2 regions of the Pseudobacillus sp. FSL P4-0506 genome follow, and region 2 is predicted to be linked to the other one. Evidence: a T-box and tRNA genes for the amino acid it is inferred to sense, from the RefSeq annotation. Region 2 holds a T-box; the other holds one or more tRNA genes.
The links. A T-box is a leader RNA that pairs with one kind of tRNA and senses whether it is charged. The one in region 2 lies ahead of thrS (threonine--tRNA ligase), so its partner is inferred to be a tRNA-Thr.
Positions count from the first base shown of each region.

Region 1: it has a tRNA-Thr gene. The T-box ahead of thrS (threonine--tRNA ligase) is inferred to sense a tRNA for this amino acid. The anticodon was not compared.

Region 1 is NZ_JBBOOI010000002.1:189,195-199,730, reverse strand. Features, by position in the region: gene MKZ02_RS22985 (sigma-54 interaction domain-containing protein) at 1-1,216, shown strand, start outside; rRNA gene MKZ02_RS22980 (16S ribosomal RNA) at 1,682-3,235, shown strand; rRNA gene MKZ02_RS22975 (23S ribosomal RNA) at 3,441-6,372, shown strand; rRNA gene rrf (5S ribosomal RNA) at 6,475-6,590, shown strand; tRNA gene MKZ02_RS22965 (tRNA-Glu) at 6,640-6,714, shown strand; tRNA gene MKZ02_RS22960 (tRNA-Val) at 6,718-6,790, shown strand; tRNA gene MKZ02_RS22955 (tRNA-Thr) at 6,811-6,886, shown strand; tRNA gene MKZ02_RS22950 (tRNA-Lys) at 6,912-6,987, shown strand; tRNA gene MKZ02_RS22945 (tRNA-Leu) at 6,995-7,076, shown strand; tRNA gene MKZ02_RS22940 (tRNA-Gly) at 7,131-7,205, shown strand; tRNA gene MKZ02_RS22935 (tRNA-Leu) at 7,212-7,300, shown strand; tRNA gene MKZ02_RS22930 (tRNA-Arg) at 7,314-7,390, shown strand; tRNA gene MKZ02_RS22925 (tRNA-Pro) at 7,405-7,481, shown strand; tRNA gene MKZ02_RS22920 (tRNA-Ala) at 7,507-7,579, shown strand; tRNA gene MKZ02_RS22915 (tRNA-Met) at 7,599-7,672, shown strand; tRNA gene MKZ02_RS22910 (tRNA-Ser) at 7,676-7,768, shown strand; tRNA gene MKZ02_RS22905 (tRNA-Met) at 7,792-7,865, shown strand; tRNA gene MKZ02_RS22900 (tRNA-Asp) at 7,869-7,945, shown strand; tRNA gene MKZ02_RS22895 (tRNA-Phe) at 7,997-8,072, shown strand; tRNA gene MKZ02_RS22890 (tRNA-Tyr) at 8,110-8,194, shown strand; tRNA gene MKZ02_RS22885 (tRNA-His) at 8,204-8,279, shown strand; tRNA gene MKZ02_RS22880 (tRNA-Gln) at 8,296-8,370, shown strand; tRNA gene MKZ02_RS22875 (tRNA-Gly) at 8,380-8,453, shown strand; tRNA gene MKZ02_RS22870 (tRNA-Ile) at 8,465-8,538, shown strand; tRNA gene MKZ02_RS22865 (tRNA-Asn) at 8,545-8,616, shown strand; tRNA gene MKZ02_RS22860 (tRNA-Ser) at 8,630-8,717, shown strand; gene MKZ02_RS22855 (hypothetical protein) at 9,546-9,980, shown strand; gene MKZ02_RS22850 (LTA synthase family protein) at 10,416-10,536, shown strand, end outside.
Region 2 is NZ_JBBOOI010000001.1:2,749,174-2,759,709, forward strand. Features, by position in the region: gene MKZ02_RS13880 (hypothetical protein) at 1-431, shown strand, start outside; gene MKZ02_RS13885 (hypothetical protein) at 664-993, shown strand; gene MKZ02_RS13890 (glutamate-5-semialdehyde dehydrogenase) at 1,043-2,284, opposite strand; gene proB (glutamate 5-kinase) at 2,307-3,422, opposite strand; gene MKZ02_RS13900 (NUDIX hydrolase) at 3,715-4,374, opposite strand; gene MKZ02_RS13905 (PAS domain-containing sensor histidine kinase) at 4,560-6,041, shown strand; gene MKZ02_RS13910 (GNAT family N-acetyltransferase) at 6,186-6,716, shown strand; T-box leader at 7,146-7,373, shown strand; T-box leader at 7,419-7,646, shown strand; gene thrS (threonine--tRNA ligase) at 7,695-9,617, shown strand; gene MKZ02_RS13920 (ABC transporter ATP-binding protein) at 9,824-10,536, shown strand, end outside.

The DNA.
Region 1 (10,536 bases), on a different contig from region 2:
TGAGTTCTTTAAAAAAGAAGATTTAAAAGTGTTAGAGATACTAGAAACCAAAAAGCCCGTTTTCAATGCCTATCATCAGCCCCGTCCAGATAAACATGTAATGATTAGTTCAGCTCCTATTTTTAATGGAGAAGGGAAGTTAATCGGAGCTATCTCTATAGATCAAGATATTACAAATGTCGTAAAGTTGAATGAGAAGTTAGCATTAACGACTACACAATTGCAAAAATTAAAGCAGCAGTACAATTTACAAGGACAAATCGGTCCTTTATCTGAGATTAAAGGGAATAGTATGGCTATAAGGCAAACGAAGGAGTTGGCCCTCAAGGTGGCGAAAACTGACGCAACGGTTTTGATTCAAGGAGAAAGTGGTGTTGGTAAAGAATTATTTTCACAAGGCATTCATGAAGCTAGCTTAAGAAAAGATCAACCCTTCATCCCGATTAACTGTGGGGCTATTCCTGAAGCGTTATTTGAAAGTGAGTTTTTCGGCTATGAAAAAGGATCCTTTACAGGTGCGTATAAGGATGGTAAAGCAGGGAAAGTGGAAATGGCAGACGGAGGGACTTTATTTCTAGATGAAATCGGCATGCTACCTCTTGACATGCAAGTAAAACTGTTGAGGGTATTACAAGAAAGAGAGGTTTGTCGAGTCGGTGGAAATAAATCGATAAAGGTTGATATCCGAATTGTGGCGGCCACTAACAGTGATTTAAAGGAAATGGTTAAGCAAGGAACATTTCGCGAGGATTTATATTATCGGCTAAATGTAGTAACCTTGAAAATCCCTTCACTTCGGGAGCGCATTGAAGACATTCCGACCTTAGTCAAAAGTTTTATACAAGAGTACGCTATAAAGTATCAGAAAGAAGAACCAAATCTTTCGAAGAGCGCTCTGCAAATGTTCATGAACTATCAATGGCCCGGCAACATCAGAGAACTTAAAAATGTGGTGGAAAGAATGATTATCTTCACTGATGAAGCGACCATAACTGCAGAAGACATTGCCCCTATTTTTCCAGTGGATATAAAAAGAGAACTGCCGAACGAAGCAGAGAGTGACAGCCTCTTTCAAGAGAAAGCCCTTTTAGAAAAGGAAAGAATAGAGGAAGTTCTTGCTGAAACTTATGGAAACAAAAGTGCGACAGCTAAAAAACTAGGAATCTCCCGGGTCACTCTATACAATAAAATAAAAGCATATAATATAAAGGGGTAATAGAAACAAAGGAATTAACGTTGATCAACTTTATTAATAGAGAGCAGTTTAACTTGGATGCTTATCTTACCCATTTATTACGCTATAAAGCTTCGCAAACAGCGGGCGTTAAATTTATGGAACGAGTGAAATTTGAACGATGAATCCTCTTTGAATGGAGGATTTTTTGTTTTTTATCTATGTGCAACTATCTGTCATTGCTGTAGAACTTAATTACTTTCTATTTTTTCTAAAAAACTTATTGACTTATTTATTAATCGCATGGTATATTGGTTTTCCGCCGTTAAAAGAAGGCGTTTTTAAAAAACATTTTATAAAAAAATGTTGACACCAATATTGTAATATGTTATTATAATATAGTTGTCGTTGATAACGGCAACAAAACAAATTGATCTTTGAAAACTGAACAAAATACATGCCAGTAAGTTAATTCTTATTTTTAAATTATGAGCAAGTCAAACAATCTTTTTGGAGAGTTTGATCCTGGCTCAGGACGAACGCTGGCGGCGTGCCTAATACATGCAAGTCGAGCGGACTTGACGGAGCTTGCTCTGTTCAAGTTAGCGGCGGACGGGTGAGTAACACGTGGGTAACCTGCCTGTAAGACTGGGATAACTCCGGGAAACCGGGGCTAATACCGGATATTCTTTTTCTTCGCATGAAGAAGAATGGAAAGGCGGCTTTTAGCTGTCACTTACAGATGGACCCGCGGCGCATTAGCTAGTTGGTGAGGTAACGGCTCACCAAGGCGACGATGCGTAGCCGACCTGAGAGGGTGATCGGCCACACTGGGACTGAGACACGGCCCAGACTCCTACGGGAGGCAGCAGTAGGGAATCTTCCGCAATGGACGAAAGTCTGACGGAGCAACGCCGCGTGAGTGAAGAAGGTTTTCGGATCGTAAAGCTCTGTTGTCAGGGAAGAACAAGTACCAAAGTAACTGTTGGTACCTTGACGGTACCTGACCAGAAAGCCACGGCTAACTACGTGCCAGCAGCCGCGGTAATACGTAGGTGGCAAGCGTTGTCCGGAATTATTGGGCGTAAAGCGCGCGCAGGCGGCTTCTTAAGTCTGATGTGAAAGCCCACGGCTCAACCGTGGAGGGTCATTGGAAACTGGGAGGCTTGAGTGCAGAAGAGGAGAGCGGAATTCCACGTGTAGCGGTGAAATGCGTAGAGATGTGGAGGAACACCAGTGGCGAAGGCGGCTCTCTGGTCTGTAACTGACGCTGAGGCGCGAAAGCGTGGGGAGCGAACAGGATTAGATACCCTGGTAGTCCACGCCGTAAACGATGAGTGCTAAGTGTTGGAGGGTTTCCGCCCTTCAGTGCTGCAGCTAACGCATTAAGCACTCCGCCTGGGGAGTACGGCCGCAAGGCTGAAACTCAAAGGAATTGACGGGGGCCCGCACAAGCGGTGGAGCATGTGGTTTAATTCGAAGCAACGCGAAGAACCTTACCAGGTCTTGACATCCCGCTGACCGGTCTGGAGACAGATCTTTCCCTTCGGGGACAGCGGTGACAGGTGGTGCATGGTTGTCGTCAGCTCGTGTCGTGAGATGTTGGGTTAAGTCCCGCAACGAGCGCAACCCTTGATCTTAGTTGCCAGCATTCAGTTGGGCACTCTAAGGTGACTGCCGGTGACAAACCGGAGGAAGGTGGGGATGACGTCAAATCATCATGCCCCTTATGACCTGGGCTACACACGTGCTACAATGGATGGTACAAAGGGCTGCAAGACCGCAAGGTTTAGCCAATCCCATAAAACCATTCTCAGTTCGGATTGCAGGCTGCAACTCGCCTGCATGAAGCCGGAATCGCTAGTAATCGCGGATCAGCATGCCGCGGTGAATACGTTCCCGGGCCTTGTACACACCGCCCGTCACACCACGAGAGTTTGCAACACCCGAAGTCGGTGGGGTAACCCTTACGGGAGCCAGCCGCCTAAGGTGGGGCAGATGATTGGGGTGAAGTCGTAACAAGGTAGCCGTATCGGAAGGTGCGGCTGGATCACCTCCTTTCTAAGGAAATTGTGAACCGTGCCAGGCTTTTAGCCGCACGTAGTAGCAACAGAGAACGCTGTTCTCACAAGCGAATTAACGGCATTGTTTTTTGTTCAGTTTTGAAGGATGAATTCCTTCTCTATAGGTAAGCAATCTTGTTCTTTGAAAACTGGATAATATCGTATAAAAGTAACCAAGCAATAACCGAGTAATCGCCATTTTAGGTTAAGTTAGAAAGGGCGCACGGTGGATGCCTTGGCACTAGGAGCCGAAGAAGGACGGGACTAACTCCGATATGCTCCGGGGAGCTGTAAGTAAGCGTTAATCCGGAGATTTCCGAATGGGGAAACCCACTGTTCGTAATGGAACAGTATCCCTACCTGAATCCATAGGGTAGGAGAAGGCACACCCGGGGAACTGAAACATCTAAGTACCTGGAGGAAGAGAAAGCAAACGCGATTCCCTGAGTAGCGGCGAGCGAAACGGGAACAGCCCAAACCAGAAGGCTTGCCTTCTGGGGTTGTAGGACACTCTATACGGAGTTACAAAAGAACGGTGTAGGCGAAGAGGTCTGGAAAGGCCCATCAGAGAAGGTAACAATCCTGTAGCCGAAACATCGTTCTCTCCAGAGTGGATCCTGAGTACGGCGGAACACGTGAAATTCCGTCGGAATCCGGGAGGACCATCTCCCAAGGCTAAATACTCCCTAGTGACCGATAGTGAACCAGTACCGTGAGGGAAAGGTGAAAAGCACCCCGGAAGGGGAGTGAAAGAGAACCTGAAACCGTGTGCCTACAAGTAGTCAGAGCCCGTTAATGGGTGATGGCGTGCCTTTTGTAGAATGAACCGGCGAGTTGCGATTTCATGCGAGGTTAAGCCGTAAAGGCGGAGCCGCAGCGAAAGCGAGTCTGAATAGGGCGCATGAGTATGAGGTCGCAGACCCGAAACCAGGTGATCTACCCATGTCCAGGGTGAAGGTAAGGTAACACTTACTGGAGGCCCGAACCCACGCACGTTGAAAAGTGCGGGGATGAGGTGTGGGTAGCGGTGAAATTCCAATCGAACCTGGAGATAGCTGGTTCTCTCCGAAATAGCTTTAGGGCTAGCCTCAAGGGAAGAGTCTTGGAGGTAGAGCACTGTTTGGACTAGGGGCCCCCCTCGGGTTACCGAATTCAGACAAACTCCGAATGCCAAAGACTTATCCTTGGGAGTCAGACTGCGAGTGATAAGATCCGTAGTCAAGAGGGAAACAGCCCAGACCACCAGCTAAGGTCCCCAAGTATACGTTAAGTGGAAAAGGATGTGGAGTTGCTTAGACAACCAGGATGTTGGCTTAGAAGCAGCCACCATTTAAAGAGTGCGTAATAGCTCACTGGTCGAGTGACTCTGCGCCGAAAATGTACCGGGGCTAAACGTATCACCGAAGCTGTGGATGGACACCTTGTGGTGTCCGTGGTAGGAGAGCGTTCTAAGGGCGGTGAAGCAAGACCGGAAGGACTTGTGGAGCGCTTAGAAGTGAGAATGCCGGTATGAGTAGCGAAAGAAGGGTGAGAATCCCTTCCACCGAATGCCTAAGGTTTCCTGAGGAAGGCTCGTCCTCTCAGGGTTAGTCGGGACCTAAGCCGAGGCCGATAGGCGTAGGCGATGGACAACAGGTTGATATTCCTGTACCACCTCTTCACCATTTGAGCAATGGGGGGACGCAGGAGGATAGGGCAAGCGCACAGTTGGTTGTGCGTCCAAGCAGTTAGGCCGGTGATGAGGCAAATCCCATCACCATCAAGGCGGAGCTGTGACGGCGAGGGAAGTTTAGTACCGAAGTTCCTGATTCCACACTGCCAAGAAAAGCCTCTAGCGAGGTGAAAGGTGCCCGTACCGCAAACCGACACAGGTAGGCGAGGAGAGAATCCTAAGGTGAGCGAGTGAACTCTCGTTAAGGAACTCGGCAAAATGACCCCGTAACTTCGGGAGAAGGGGTGCTCTTTGGGGTGCATAGCCCTGAGGAGCCGCAGTGAATAGGCCCAGGCGACTGTTTAGCAAAAACACAGGTCTCTGCGAAGCCGTAAGGCGAAGTATAGGGGCTGACGCCTGCCCGGTGCTGGAAGGTTAAGAGGAGGGGTTAGCTCACGCGAAGCTCTGAATTGAAGCCCCAGTAAACGGCGGCCGTAACTATAACGGTCCTAAGGTAGCGAAATTCCTTGTCGGGTAAGTTCCGACCCGCACGAAAGGCGTAACGATCTGGGCACTGTCTCAACGAGAGACTCGGTGAAATTATAGTACCTGTGAAGATGCAGGTTACCCGCGACAGGACGGAAAGACCCCGTGGAGCTTTACTGCAGCCTGATATTGAATTTCGGCACAGCTTGTACAGGATAGGTAGGAGCCTTTGAAACCGGAGCGCCAGCTTCGGTGGAGGCGTCGGTGGGATACTACCCTGGCTGTGTTGAACTTCTAACCCGCACCCGTGATCCGGGTGGGAGACAGTGTCAGGCGGGCAGTTTGACTGGGGCGGTCGCCTCCTAAAGAGTAACGGAGGCGCCCAAAGGTTCCCTCAGAATGGTTGGAAATCATTCGCAGAGTGTAAAGGCACAAGGGAGCTTGACTGCGAGACCTACAAGTCGAGCAGGGACGAAAGTCGGGCTTAGTGATCCGGTGGTTCCGCATGGAAGGGCCATCGCTCAACGGATAAAAGCTACCCCGGGGATAACAGGCTTATCTCCCCCAAGAGTCCACATCGACGGGGAGGTTTGGCACCTCGATGTCGGCTCATCGCATCCTGGGGCTGTAGTCGGTCCCAAGGGTTGGGCTGTTCGCCCATTAAAGCGGTACGCGAGCTGGGTTCAGAACGTCGTGAGACAGTTCGGTCCCTATCCGTCGCGGGCGCAGGAAATTTGAGAGGAGCTGTCCTTAGTACGAGAGGACCGGGATGGACGCACCGCTGGTGTACCAGTTGTCTTGCCAAAGGCATCGCTGGGTAGCTATGTGCGGACGGGATAAGTGCTGAAAGCATCTAAGCATGAAGCCCCCCTCAAGATGAGATTTCCCATAGCGCAAGCTAGTAAGATCCCTGAAAGATGATCAGGTAGATAGGTTCGAGGTGGAAGCGTGGCGACACGTGGAGCTGACGAATACTAATCGATCGAGGACTTATCCTAATGATACGCCTAACGGCGTCACACATGAAATGGCACGGAGTTGCCGGTTACTGACACATATTATCCAGTTTTGAAAGAACAAACTCTTTCAACTTTATACAGTCTGGTGGCGATAGCGAAGAGGTCACACCCGTTCCCATCCCGAACACGGAAGTTAAGCTCTTCAGCGCCGATGGTAGTTGGGGGATTCCCCCTGTGAGAGTAGGACGCTGCCAGGCAAGCCCCCTAATCGGGGTTTTTCTTTTGGTTTCCTTTACATACATAGAAGGCCCCTTGGTCAAGCGGTTAAGACACCGCCCTTTCACGGCGGTAACACGGGTTCGAATCCCGTAGGGGTCACCATTTGGAGGATTAGCTCAGCTGGGAGAGCACCTGCCTTACAAGCAGGGGGTCGGCGGTTCGATCCCGTCATCCTCCATTTTTGCCTTTACCTAGTAAGCCGGTGTAGCTCAATTGGTAGAGCAACTGACTTGTAATCAGTAGGTTGGGGGTTCAAGTCCTCTTGCCGGCACCATTTCCCTTTCAACTTTTTTCAGAACGAGCCATTAGCTCAGTTGGTAGAGCATCTGACTTTTAATCAGAGGGTCGAAGGTTCGAGTCCTTCATGGCTCACCATTTATATGCGGGTGTGGCGGAATTGGCAGACGCACCAGACTTAGGATCTGGCGCCGCAAGGCGTGGGGGTTCGACTCCCTTCACCCGCATCGTTTTTTCTCTTAAATCTTTTTTAGTGAAAAGGCAGAACATTCTGCGGAAATGCGGAAGTAGTTCAGTGGTAGAACACCACCTTGCCAAGGTGGGGGTCGCGGGTTCGAATCCCGTCTTCCGCTCCATATCATGCCGGGGTGGCGGAACTGGCAGACGCACAGGACTTAAAATCCTGCGGTAGGTGACTACCGTACCGGTTCGATTCCGGTCCTCGGCACCATTTATAAAGCAATGCGCCCGTAGCTCAATTGGATAGAGCGTTTGACTACGGATCAAAAGGTTAGGGGTTCGACTCCTCTCGGGCGCGCCATTTAACCGTTTTTACGGGAAGTAGCTCAGCTTGGTAGAGCACTTGGTTTGGGACCAAGGGGTCGCAGGTTCGAATCCTGTCTTCCCGACCAGTTATTGCTCTAAATATTGTAACGTGGGGCCTTAGCTCAGCTGGGAGAGCGCCTGCTTTGCACGCAGGAGGTCAGCGGTTCGATCCCGCTAGGCTCCATTGATTTTATATTTAGTTTGGCGGTGTAGCTCAGCTGGCTAGAGCGTGCGGTTCATACCCGCAAGGTCGGGGGTTCGATCCCCTCCGCCGCTATATGGAGGAATACCCAAGTCTGGCTGAAGGGATCGGTCTTGAAAACCGACAGGCGGGTTAAACCGCGCGGGGGTTCGAATCCCTCTTCCTCCGCCATAATTATTTTTATATGTTATCGTCGCGGGGTGGAGCAGTCCGGTAGCTCGTCGGGCTCATAACCCGAAGGTCGCAGGTTCAAATCCTGTCCCCGCAATCTGGTCCGGTAGTTCAGTTGGTTAGAATGCCTGCCTGTCACGCAGGAGGTCGCGGGTTCGAGTCCCGTCCGGACCGCCATATTTCTTCCAGCAAGGAGTGTCTTGCTGTTGATATATAATATTTTTGTGTGGCTCAGTAGCTCAGTCGGTAGAGCAATGGACTGAAAATCCATGTGTCGGCGGTTCGATTCCGTCCTGAGCCACCATTTTTTCATTGTCTAAAAAACTATCTCTATTTCAGATGGAGGGGTAGCGAAGTGGCTAAACGCGGCGGACTGTAAATCCGCTCCCTCCGGGTTCGGCGGTTCGAATCCGTCCCCCTCCACCAGTGAGAATGGCGGTCGTGGCGAAGTGGTTAACGCATCGGATTGTGGCTCCGACACTCGTGGGTTCGATTCCCATCGATCGCCCCATACATATTATTATTAATGGGCTATAGCCAAGCGGTAAGGCAACGGACTTTGACTCCGTCATGCGCTGGTTCGAATCCAGCTAGCCCAGCCAGTTTTTAATGCGGGTGTAGTTTAATGGTAAAACCTCAGCCTTCCAAGCTGATGTCGTGAGTTCGATTCTCATCACCCGCTCCATTTGCATAAATGGGCCTGTAGCTCAGCTGGTTAGAGCGCACGCCTGATAAGCGTGAGGTCGGTGGTTCGAGTCCATTCAGGCCCACTTTATTCCGCAGTAGCTCAGTGGTAGAGCAATCGGCTGTTAACCGATCGGTCGCAAGTTCGAATCTTGCCTGCGGAGTTTTTATTTTTCTGGGGAAGTACTCAAGAGGCTGAAGAGGCGCCCCTGCTAAGGGTGTAGGTCGCGTAAGCGGCGCGAGGGTTCAAATCCCTCCTTCTCCGTCATACATATAGTTTTCTTCCAAAACACCCTTATTCTTCTATGGGAAGAATAAGGGTGTTTTTTACATCTATAAGTTTATAATCTCCGAAGCGGAAATTTGAAGCGCTAAGGCAAGTAAAAACATGCAAGAGCTCTCGTTTCTTTGTATGTTTTGTCATTACATTTATGGAAGATTTTTTTCTTGATTTTTCCACAATTAAGCCTGTAAAAAACTATTAAACCGGTGATCATCCGGCCAGCGCCATTTTCAAATGACGGCATAAAGGCAAAAAAGTTGTTACTAAGAGTGTACGGGTGATTTACTTAATGCTTAGAGGTTTTATCCATCTAAAGAGCTGAGTTGTGGAACAATCACTTTAATGCTAAGCTATAAAAAACTATGAGAAAGGGTATGTGAAATATGTCCATAATCATTATTAGCATAGTATTCGCATTTATATGGATTGCAGCGATTTATGAACTCATTAAACCTTTAAAAGAGCAGAATAACCGGAAAATCATTACTCTAACATCTTTCGGTACTTTATCAACATTAATTATTACTATTTCACTTTTTCAAAACTTTACTTTCTGAGAAAAGGCAGCTGCCTTAAGGATTTTATAATCGGTAAATGAACGCTTTAAGTGAATAAGCAGCAAAAAGGATCTTCTAATGAAGGTCCTTTCCTATACCAATAACGGAGCTTATATTAATCAAAGAGGGGATTGTAATTTCTAAACAAAAAGCTTTAATTATTATTGTTATGTTAGCAGCCGTACTTATTTCAATCATGTCTTACATGATGAGATACCCTATTAAAAATAATAACGACGACATCCAAGCGTATTTGGCAAAGTGGGAAAACCAAACTTCTGGCCGTTCTAATGTGAAACTTACATTGGTACAAGCCGTACATCTGGGAGAATCGAGTATACATGTTGCTCTTTACAAAGTTGATTCGAACTTACATAAGGCTATTTTAGAAGAAGGCCTCAATAGAAATCTTCGTATTCTTTACAGTGGTACTATCAACAGTGGCTTAGCTTATGAAGGAATTGAAACAAGTGAAGGTCAGTATGGAGTAGTTATGGGGCGGATTAATAATGATAAGGTCGCTTCTATAAAAGTGGAATTACAAAATGTTTCGTTTGATTATAAAATTAAAGTGCCTCATGAGCCATATTTTATTATGGCTACTAAATTGCCTAAAGAAATAAAAGAAGAAACATATGCAGGTTTCCATTTCTTTAATAAACAGAACCAGGAAATTTCATTGGAATAGCTTTGAGTGATTGAAGCCGAAACAAGCGGCAGTGAAGGGATCAAGTAATTTGTTCACACGATTATATTATTGCCAGATCCATTCTGATAACACCCCTCCTCATAATAAAGGAGGGGTTACTTAGTGTCGTCCTATAAAGAAGAGGGGAAGTATGTTCTTTGCCATTCATTCTGTACGTGCCATATGCTCCTCCGCATTGTCATAATCTTCCGTACTGACAGGAGTGCAGTATTGGACCTCTAGGTTATTAGTAGCATCTTGCTTAATTTGTTCACTTGGACACACGGCGGACATATAAACAGTGTACGGTAGAGAAGTGATAGACCTTCATCACTTTGCTTAAAGTCAAGAATCTCAACTTTAGATAGTCCAAAGAAAGTACCACTAGATTAATAGTTTTAGAAAAGAAGTTTGCTAGAAAGTAGGTTTACAAGAATGAATAATGTGTTTCAAAAGGTGCAAGGATTTTCGAACAAATTTATTGGCTTTTTTATTATAGCAGCCGTTCTTCTATGGGTGAAAACCTATGTTGTCCAATTAACACAATTTGAATTAG
Region 2 (10,536 bases):
GCGCCAGCACAATTATTGAAGCAAAGGGAGTGTTTAACGGTGTCGCTGATCCGCATACAGTGGAAGTTGAAGTAAACGGACAGCCACAATCCTTCCAAGTAACTCCTGGTAGTGACATGATGAAGAAATTTGACCAAATGGAAGAAGGAACAAACATCACGTTTACTTATAAAAAAGAGGGGGAACAATTGGTGTTTCAGGAGTTAAAAGCGGCAAGCAGCAATGACACAAACATTGAAGCAAAAGGAACTTTCAATGGCATGGCCGACCCACATACGGTAGAAATTGAAGTGGATGGACAGCCACAATCCTTCCAGGTTGCCCCTGACAGTGACATGATGAAGAAGTTTGATCAAATGGAAGAAGGAACAAACATCACGTTCACTTACAAAAAGGAGGGGGAACAGCTAATCCTTCAAGAACTAAAATAAAGAGAAACCAACGGACAGAAAAAGGGAATTCCCTTTTTCTGTCCGTTTTTCTATTATGGTTCTTATGAGGGAGGCCCGATAACGCTCAGCGACTGGAATGTATATCCACACGCCTAATGAACAAACCTTCTGTTTTAAAGAAAGTAGGTTTACTTGGATTAAAAGGCCTCTGAGAGGGAATAGGAAGTTTATATAGTTCATGACAATAATAAACAGGAAATGGAGGAGTTGGATGAATACTTCTGGGATGCTTAGAGGCTATCTAGCAAAGATGATGAGTAATGAGAGCTACTTTTACCATGTGATAAATTGCATGGATGTACAATTGAATGATTGGGGACAAGAGGCTATTTTGCTGTTTGACTGGAATGAGTATGAAGAAGTCATTTATGCATCTTTTATCATTGAGGACTATTTATATACATTCTCGCTTGACAAAGAAAAGGTGGCCGAATTACAGGAAAAGAGTCCTTATTCACTGGATCGCTATATGTGGGAAGCGCTCGTTAAACAGGGATTTCATTTACAGGAAAGCAACTACATTCATATGGCTTTCCTGTAAATGGAGAGAAAAAACCGGCAGCCCAAAATTAGAGCGGCCGGTTTTTTCATCAATGTCTAATTTGTCCGGTTCCTTCTACGAGTGACTTTACTGTCGTAAGGGCTCTTAACCCCATTGGCCCACGGGCATGAAGCTTTTGGGTACTGATGCCGATTTCTGCTCCGTATCCAAATTGTTCACCGTCTGTAAAACGAGTGGAAGCATTATGATAAAGAACTGCGGCATCAATTGCCCGGAAGAATGTTTGCACATGTTCTCTGTTCTCTGACACAATCGCTTCTGAGTGTTTCGTTCCATATGTTTGAATATGAGTAATAGCCTCTCGGACACCTGTCACTGTTTTTACAGCAAGAATCGGAGCTAGATACTCAGTGTGCCAGTCTTCTTCTTCTGCTTGTTTAACAAATGAAAATTCCTCTGCCAAATCAGCCGATCCGCGCAGCTCAACGCCTTTTTCGGCGATTGTGTGCAAGAGCTCTTTTCGGTAAGGCCAATGTATATCAATCAATAACGTTTCAGCTGCATTGCAGACAGAAGGTCGATGGAGCTTCGCATTTTCTGCAATGGCAATGGCCATATCTTTCTCTGCGCTGCCATCAATATAGACGTGGCAATTTCCTACACCAGTTTCCAACACAGGTACGGTCGCCTGTTTGATCACAGTCTGAATTAAGCCTGCTCCGCCCCGTGGAATGAGCACATCCAAGTATTCATTTAAGCGGAACATTTCAGTCGCTGTTTCTCTGCTTGTGTCTTCCAGCAATTGCAGTGCATCTTCTGGAATCGAAGAAGTTTGCAAAGCAGCTTTCATAACTTTTACCAATGCAAGATTGGACCGAGCTGCAGAGGAACTCCCGCGGAGCAGGACTGCGTTGCCTGCTTTTAAGCATAGAGCTGCGGCATCAACCGTAACATTCGGCCGTGCCTCATACACCATGCCGATCACGCCGAGCGGCACGCGGACTGTCCGAATATTTAATCCATTTTCAAGCGTCCACTGTTCTGTTGTTTCGCCAACTGGGTCTTTTAGCTTAATTAATTGTCGGACGCCATCAGCCATTTGGCCGATCCGTTCCTCCGTTAACTGCAGTCGGTCTAGTAAAGGTGGAACAAATCCGGCAGTTGTTCCATCTTCCATGTCCCGGGCATTTTCCTGTAAAATAAAATCTGCATTGGCAAGCAACGCTTGAGCTATTCTTTCTAGCGCCTCGTTTTTTTCTGCTTCATCCAACATAGCCATTTGATAAGAAGCCGTCTTTAATAGCCTTGCTTTCTCCAGTAATTCTCCCATTATCTCCACTCCGTTCTCTTTGTTAAATAAATACTTTTGTAGTTACCCAATTATCACGATGAATGACCTCAGCCCGTTCATTGATAGAATAATGCCGCGCTTGTGCACCAGCCTGACCTTTCACTTTTTCAAGGTCTGCAGAAGAATAAAAAACCTGTCCTTTGCCGAGCACTTCTCTTTTTTGATTTAAGACCGTGACCACGTCCATGGCATGGAACAAGCCTTCAACAGATAGAACGCCAACGGGCAGTAGGCTTTTTCCTCTTGAAAGAATCGCCTGCTCGGCTCCTTCATCTACTACGATCGCTCCGTTTGTTTTTGCATGATGGGCCAGCCACTGTTTTTTCATTTGCATATGACTTTTGAAGGGAGCGCCAATGTATGTGCCTGCTCCTTTTCCTTCAAGAATATCCATCAGCTTCTCCTTGCCTGTGCCGTTGCCAACAAACACTGGCACTCCAAGAGATAGCGCTTTTTTTGCTGCTAAGAGCTTTGACCTCATTCCTCCGGTACCAATAGAAGTGCTGCTGTCACCAGCATACGACAACAGGTCATCTGTCACTTCAGGAATAAAGTGAAACCGTTTTGCTTCGGGGTTATGAACAGGATTGCTGTCATAAAGCCCATCAATGTCGGTAAGGATAATCAAGGCATTCGCCTGGGTAAAACCGCTCACAAGTGCAGACAGCATGTCGTTATCCCCATAAGTAAGCTCCTCAATGGAAATAGAATCATTCTCGTTAATAATCGGAACAGCGCCTGCCCGCAATAATTCCGACATCGAAGTATAAAAATTATGAAAGCGACCGCGGCTGTAAAAGTCTTCCTTCGTTAACAGCATTTGAGCAGCAACGAGGCCAAAAGGAGCAAGCAAGGAAATATACTTCTGAATCAGCAAGCTTTGCCCAACCGCTGCCGCTGCCTGCTTGGCGGCTATTGCTTTAGGCCGAGAGTTATAGCCAAGAGACCGGAACCCCGCGGCAATGGCTCCAGAAGAAACGACTATGACTTCATGCCCATTTTCACGAAGCTTTGCGATTGCAGACACATGGTCTTGAACTTTTTCTTCCACAATATTTCCTTGTTCATCCGTCAGGGAACTGCTGCCGATCTTCACAACAACCCGTGATTTCTTCACAATCCATCATCCTTTTCTCGTATATAAAAAAAACAGCATGCCCCTCCTCCTTAAAAAGGACGGAGGGCATGCTGTTCCGCGGTACCACCTTTATTGGCGCATAGAAGCGCCCGCTTTAAACCCCGTAACGAGGGAAAACGGCTTATGTTGTCATAAGCGATGCTTAATAAGGGCAGGTTCAACAGCTGCCGGCGAGGAACCTTTCAGCCGGTGGGTCCCACTCTCTGGCGCCTTTCACGTGTTTACTAATCCCTTGATCGTTTAAGTATTCATGATTATTCATAATTATCTATTATTTTTTTGATTTGTCAAGAGGAGGAGGCTCACAAAAGACTCCGGACTTTTTGACTATATCTAGGAAATGTTTAAGAATGCGTGCTGTTAATCCCCAAATAATCCGGTCTTCATAAAAATAAAAGTATTCATCCATTGGGCGTGCCTGCCAATTATAATCTTTCCCCCCGATGATGAGATCAAACGGAAAGCCTTCCTCCGGTTCCACTTTAAAGTTAATCGAGTGGCAGTCTGGGACAGCTTTCAATAAATAATCCAACGGGACAGTGAACACCTCTTCTACTTCCTCTGGATTAGTATTTAATTGGCTGGTCGGCAACGCTCCCACAAACGGAAAGATAATAGTACCAAAAGGGGATAGCATAAAATCAAGCGGAAAAGTATGGTGTATATCTGAGGGTATAACGCCAAGTTCTTCTGCCGTTTCGCGTATTGCAGTGAAGCGCTCGTCTTCATCTTCCGGATCGCACTTTCCACCCGGAAAGCAAACTTCTCCGGGCTGCCGGCGCATCTTATGTGAGCGCACTTCAAACAGGACATGGATGTCTCCTTCTTTTTCAACAAGGGGAAGAAGAACAGCAAACTTCGTAAAATTTTCACTGCCTAAAATGGCTGGCGTCCGTTCTTGAAAGTATTCAAATAACTGCTTTATTTCCATAGCGGCACCTCTTCTTTACGATATGTTTGTCTTTATTATAGTTCATTCGCTGAGAATTGTGTAAAAAGGAATCTGGGCACCTACATTCATATTGGAAATTGTCATAAAAACTCGCCATTTGTTGAAAGGTTTTTGATGAAAAATAAAAGAATTTTAGACATAGTAATAAGGGGGAGAGGATAGAAGTGAAAACCAATGAAACAGAATCCATTTTATCAAATCATTTGCCAGTTGAATGTAATAGTTGGCGTAACGCTTTTTTAAAAGCAGTTTGTGATCCTCTATGTGTCTTTGATCAGAATGGGAAAATTATTGCTGTAAATGAGGCATTTGAACAAGAATACGGCTGGAAATTAAATGAAATACAGGAGGACCTTCTGCCAGTCGTTCCCATACATTTAGAAGGTGAGTTTAGCTTTTTAAAACAAAAGCTCATGTCTGGAGAAACCGTCCACCATTTTAAAACGATTCGCCGGCACAAAGAGGGTTCTTTTCTTCATATGAAAATTTCTATGTCACCTGTATTGGATGCCAATGGACAATTCACCGCTGCGGTTTGCGTCACAAGAAATATTACTCGAAAAATTGAAACAGCCCTCTTATTAGATCGAAAAGTAGAAGAATTAAAAGAAAACGAAAAAAAATTCCTCGACATCTCAGAAAATATTAACGATATTTTTTGCGTATACGACCGTTTTACGAACCGGCTCCTTTATATCAGCCCTTCTTATGAAAAAGTGCTAGGACATCCAAAAAGTAAGATCTATCAAGACCTCAGCTCCTTCATATCAGTTATTCATCCGGAAGACCAGGAGAGATTTAAAAAGTTTGCCAGAGAAGAAGTTTACGGAGAACGAGCAGAAATTGAATACCAGGCTATTCACAAAGATAGCTCTGTTATCTGGCTTCGATCGCGTAAGATCATTGATGAGCGCTTTGAAAACCGGGTCATTGTGATCACACAAGATATTACCAGCTTAAAAGAGAAAGAAATCTTATTGAATAAGAGAGATAAATTAAGTGCAGTCGGACAACTTGCGGCTGGCATTGCTCATGAAGTAAGAAACCCCTTAACCGCTATTAAAGGCTTTACTCAGTTGTGGGGACAAGAAACTCATCATCAATACAGCCAAATTATTCTTTCCGAGCTTGATAGAATTGAGTCAATCATGCAGGAATTTTTAATGCTCGCCAAGCCAAATCAAGAAATGTTTTTTACCGAAAAGGACATTAACAGCATTTTAAGAGATACGATTGCCTTCATGGGGCCCGAAGCTGTACTCTATGGGGTAGAATTAGTTCCTATGTTAGCAGAAGGGCTGCCTTTAGTCAGAGTCGAAGAGAAGCAGATGAAGCAAGTCATTTTAAATTTAATTAAAAATGCCATTGAGGCAATGCCCGATGGAGGAAAGGTAACCATTTGTACAAAACAGGCGGCCAATGGTTCTATTTGCATTGAAGTATCCGACAATGGCATTGGCATTTCTCAAGATCGTATCCCGCATCTGGGAGAACCGTTCTATTCTAATAAAGAAAAAGGAACGGGCCTAGGATTAATGGTTAGCTTCAAAATTATCGAGCATCACAAAGGCAAAATCTTCTTTGAGAGTGAGGAAGGAAAAGGCACAAAAGTAGAAATCCGGCTGCCAGGCACTGATTTTAAATAGTGTCTTGAATTTCTTTTAGATGGTTTTTATGGAATAATCCGTAAAAACCTGTATAATAATCAAGGAATAAACAGAAGGGACTGAATTATGCGCAGATATCAATATTTTTAACTCACCGACAATTTACCTTAGGAGGGAAAAGTATTGATTAAAGATTTGTATACAGAACGGTTACATTTAAGAAAAATGACGATTGCCGATTCATCAAGCTTGTTTAAAATATGGGCTGATCCTGAAGTAACTCAATTCATGAATATCCAGCATTTCACCAATGAAGATGAGGCGAAAGAAATGATTACTTATCTTGAAAAGTTATCTCAAGATAACCAAGCGGTTCGTTTCTCTATTGTTGAGGTGCTATCCAATGAAATTATCGGCTCTTGCGGTTACAATTCCTTGGATTTTGATAATGCCAAAACTGAAATTGGTTATGACATAGCTAGAATGCATTGGGGAAATGGCTATGCAACAGAAGCCGTATCAGCCTTGATTGATTACTCCTTTAACGCGTTAAACTTTAATAGGGTGGAAGCTAAAGTGGAGCCTCAAAATGTCAATTCTATTAAAGTGCTAAAAAAACTAGGTTTCACTTTCGAAGGAACACTGAGACAATGTGAGAAAGTGAAAGACAAATTCGTCGATCTTAATCTTTATTCTAAGTTAAAGTCAGATTAACTTTTTATTTCGATATTGGGGGAAACCACCCGTCGTGTGTCCGAATGAGGCTTAATGAAAAAGATCGAGAGACTAGAAATTTAAAATTATAGTGTTGCCATTTATGATCATTTGTTGTAGTATGTAACATAATTTCAAATGAACTGTTTAAATTTGCGAAAAGCACTGACAAGGACATGGGTTACTTTTACGGTTTTCAGAGAGGGAAGAACAGGCTGAAATCTTCCTAACGCAGGAAAGTAGCTTACCGCCTTTGAGCTGTATTGGGGAACTTGAAGTATCCAATGCCGTCTATGCTACGTTACAGCACCAGAGCCATAAGCCGTCCATTGAGCTTATGGGAAGTTGGGTGGAACCACGGGTTAATGCACACTCGTCCCTTGTTGGGGGATGAGTGTGTTTTTTTATTTTACCAACAAAAAAATAAGGATTACTGCGATGAGAAGGACACGAATTATTTTTACGGCTTTCAGAGAGGGAAGAACAGGCTGAAATCTTCCTAGCTTAGGGAAATAGTTTACCGCCTTTGAGCTGTATTGGGGAACTTGAAGTATCCAATGCCGTCTATGCTACGTTACAGCACCAAAGCCATAAGCCGTCCATTGAGCTTATGGGAAGTTGGGTGGAACCACGGGTTAATACACACTCGTCCCTTGTTGAGGGATGAGTGTGTTTTTTTATTTTACCAACAAAAAAATAAGGATTACTGCGATGAGAAGGACACGAATTATTTTTACGGCTTTCAGAGAGGGAAGAACAGGCTGAAATCTTCCTAGCTTAGGGAAATAGTTTACCGCCTTTAAGCTGTATTGGGGAACTTGAAGTATCCAATGCCGTCTATGCTACGTTACAGCACCAAAGCCATAAGCCATCTATTGAGCTTATGGGAAGTTGGGTGGAACCACGGGTTAATGCACACTCGTCCCTTGTTGGGGGATGGGTGTGTTTTTTTATTTATTTTTAAAAGGAGTGTTTAGGATGATAGGCAAGGAAAAAATCAAAGTTACACTTTCAGACGGAAACATAAAGGAATTTGCGAAAGGCACAACAGTGGAGACTATAGCCAATTCCATCAGCCTCTCCCTGGGGAAAAATGCAGTTGCAGCAAAGGCAGATGGGGAGTTGGTAGATCTAAGTCATCATCTGCAAAAAGATGTGGAGCTTTCTATTTTAACACTGCACTCTAAAGAAGGATTGTCTATTTTGCGGCATACATCGGCTCATGTATTGGCACAGGCAACGAAAAGACTTTATGGAGAGGTGAAATTAGGAATAGGGCCAGTCATTGAAAATGGTTTTTACTATGATATGAAATTAAATCATAGCTTGACTCCAAAGGACTTGTTTGCGATTGAAAGAGAGATGAAGAACATTGTAAAAGAGAATTTACCAATCAAGCGAATCGACGTGTCTTACAAAGAAGCTGAAATGCTGTTTAAAGAAAGAGAAGAACCATTCAAGTTAGAAATATTAAAGGAGATCGGACAGGGTGAGAAGATCACTCTTTACCAACAAGGAGAGTTTATTGACCTTTGCCGTGGTCCGCATCTTCCTTCTACAGGATTGATCAAGGCATTCAAACTAACTCGTGTCTCGGGAGCTTATTGGCGGGGCGATAGTCAAAATGACGTTCTCCAACGGGTGTACGGTGTAGCATTTAACAGAGAAAAAGAGGTAGAGGAGTATTTGAATTTCTTGGAAGAAGCAGAAAAGCGAGACCATCGCAAATTAGGAAAACAGTTGGAACTGTTTATGTTTTCTGAAGAAGCACCCGGCATGCCGTTTTATCTACCGAAAGGCCAAATTGTCAGGAATGAACTAGAGGCATTTTTGCGGGAGCTGCAAAAGAGTGCCGATTATGACGAAGTGCGCTCACCATTTATGATGAATCAGCGGGTGTGGGAACAATCCGGTCACTGGGATCATTATCACGAAAATATGTATTTTTCTGAAGTGGATCATGCTAGATTTGCTCTGAAACCAATGAATTGTCCGGGTCACATGCTCATTTTTAAAAATAATCTATACTCTTATCGAGATCTGCCCATTCGTTTCGCTGAGTTCGGTCAAGTCCACCGACATGAATATAGTGGTGCCTTAAACGGAATGTTCCGAGTCCGTACGTTTTGCCAGGATGATGCTCATATTTTCGTGCGAGAGGATCAAATCGAGAGTGAAATTAAGCAAGTATTTTCTCTGATTAACAAGGTATATCGCACGTTTGGTTTTGAGTATTCAGTGGAGCTTTCCACTCGTCCAAAGAATTCACTCGGCACTGACGACCTTTGGGAGATGTCTGAGGGAGCATTGAAAAATGTCCTCGAAAGCTTAGAGATTCATTACGAGATAAATGAAGGGGACGGAGCGTTTTATGGACCAAAAATTGATTTCCATATCAAAGACGCCTTGAAGCGAAGCCACCAATGTGCCACAATCCAGCTGGATTTCCAAATGCCAGAGAAATTTGGTTTAACCTATATTAATGAACATAACGAGAAGGTCCGTCCCGTTGTGATTCACCGTGCTGTGTTTGGCTCCATTGATCGTTTCTTTGGCATTTTAATTGAACACTTTGCAGGTGCTTTTCCTGTTTGGCTTGCACCGACTCAAGTCGAAATTATCCCTGTTTCATCGGTTCATCTCGACCATTGCTTGAAAGTTGAATCCGAATTAAAGCAATCAGGAATAAGAGCGAGAACTGATAAAAGCGAGGAAAAAATCGGATACAAAATAAGAGAAGCCCAGATAAAGAAAACTCCATACATTCTAGTGCTAGGAGACAACGAAGTGAAAGAGAAGACAGTAAACGTCAGAAAGTATGGAGAGCAACAATCGAAAATGGTTTCGTTGGCTGACTTCAAGAAGACAATTCTGCAGCAAATAAAAGAACGCAGGAAATAAGAAAAGAGCAAGGCCATTTGAGAATAAAAAAGTCGATCCCTTTAAGGAAGTCGGCTTTTTTGTTCTTACAGTTGCTTACCTGATCATGCGGAACATTCATCTTACTTGATTGCTTGCAGCGGGCCTTTTCATTTGATGAAAAAGAAGAGTTTGTTAGTATGAATAGTTAGGGAAATAATTAGGAAAAAGAGAAAAGAGGAGTGAATATGATTCAATTTGAAAAGGTCTCAAAAAAATACCCTGATGGGACCATAGCTGTTCAATCTATTGATTTATCCATACGCAAAGGAGAGTTTCTTATTCTGGCCGGCCCAAGCGGCTGCGGAAAAACAACGACTTTGAAAATGATTAACCGGTTAATTGATGCGACAGAGGGCACAATTGCTATCAACGGAAAAAATATAAATGATTATAATATTCATGAGCTCCGTTGGAACATCGGTTATGTTCTTCAGCAGATTGCTCTGTTTCCACACATGACAGTCCAAGAGAACATTGCTGTGGTACCGGAATTAAAAAAATGGAGCCGGCCCCAAATAAAGAAGAGGATAGATGAGCTTTTAGTCATGGTAGGACTGGACCCCCATACATATAGAGATCGAAAGCCAACAGAATTATCGGGCGGCCAACAGCAGCGAATAGGTGTGGCTCGCGCCTTAGCCGCCGATCCGGACATCTTATTAATGGACGAGCCATTCAGCGCTTTGGATCCAGTCAGCAGGGAGAAAATGCAGGATGATATAGTTGAGTTGCAAAAACGCATTCATAAAACCATTGTGTTCGTGACCCATGACATGCAGGAAGCCTTTAAGCTAGGAGATCGAATTTGTTTAATGAAAGAGGGAGAAATTGTTCAGATCGACACCCCGGAGGCGATCTTTAACGATCCGGCCAATCAGTTTATTGAACAGTTTATCGG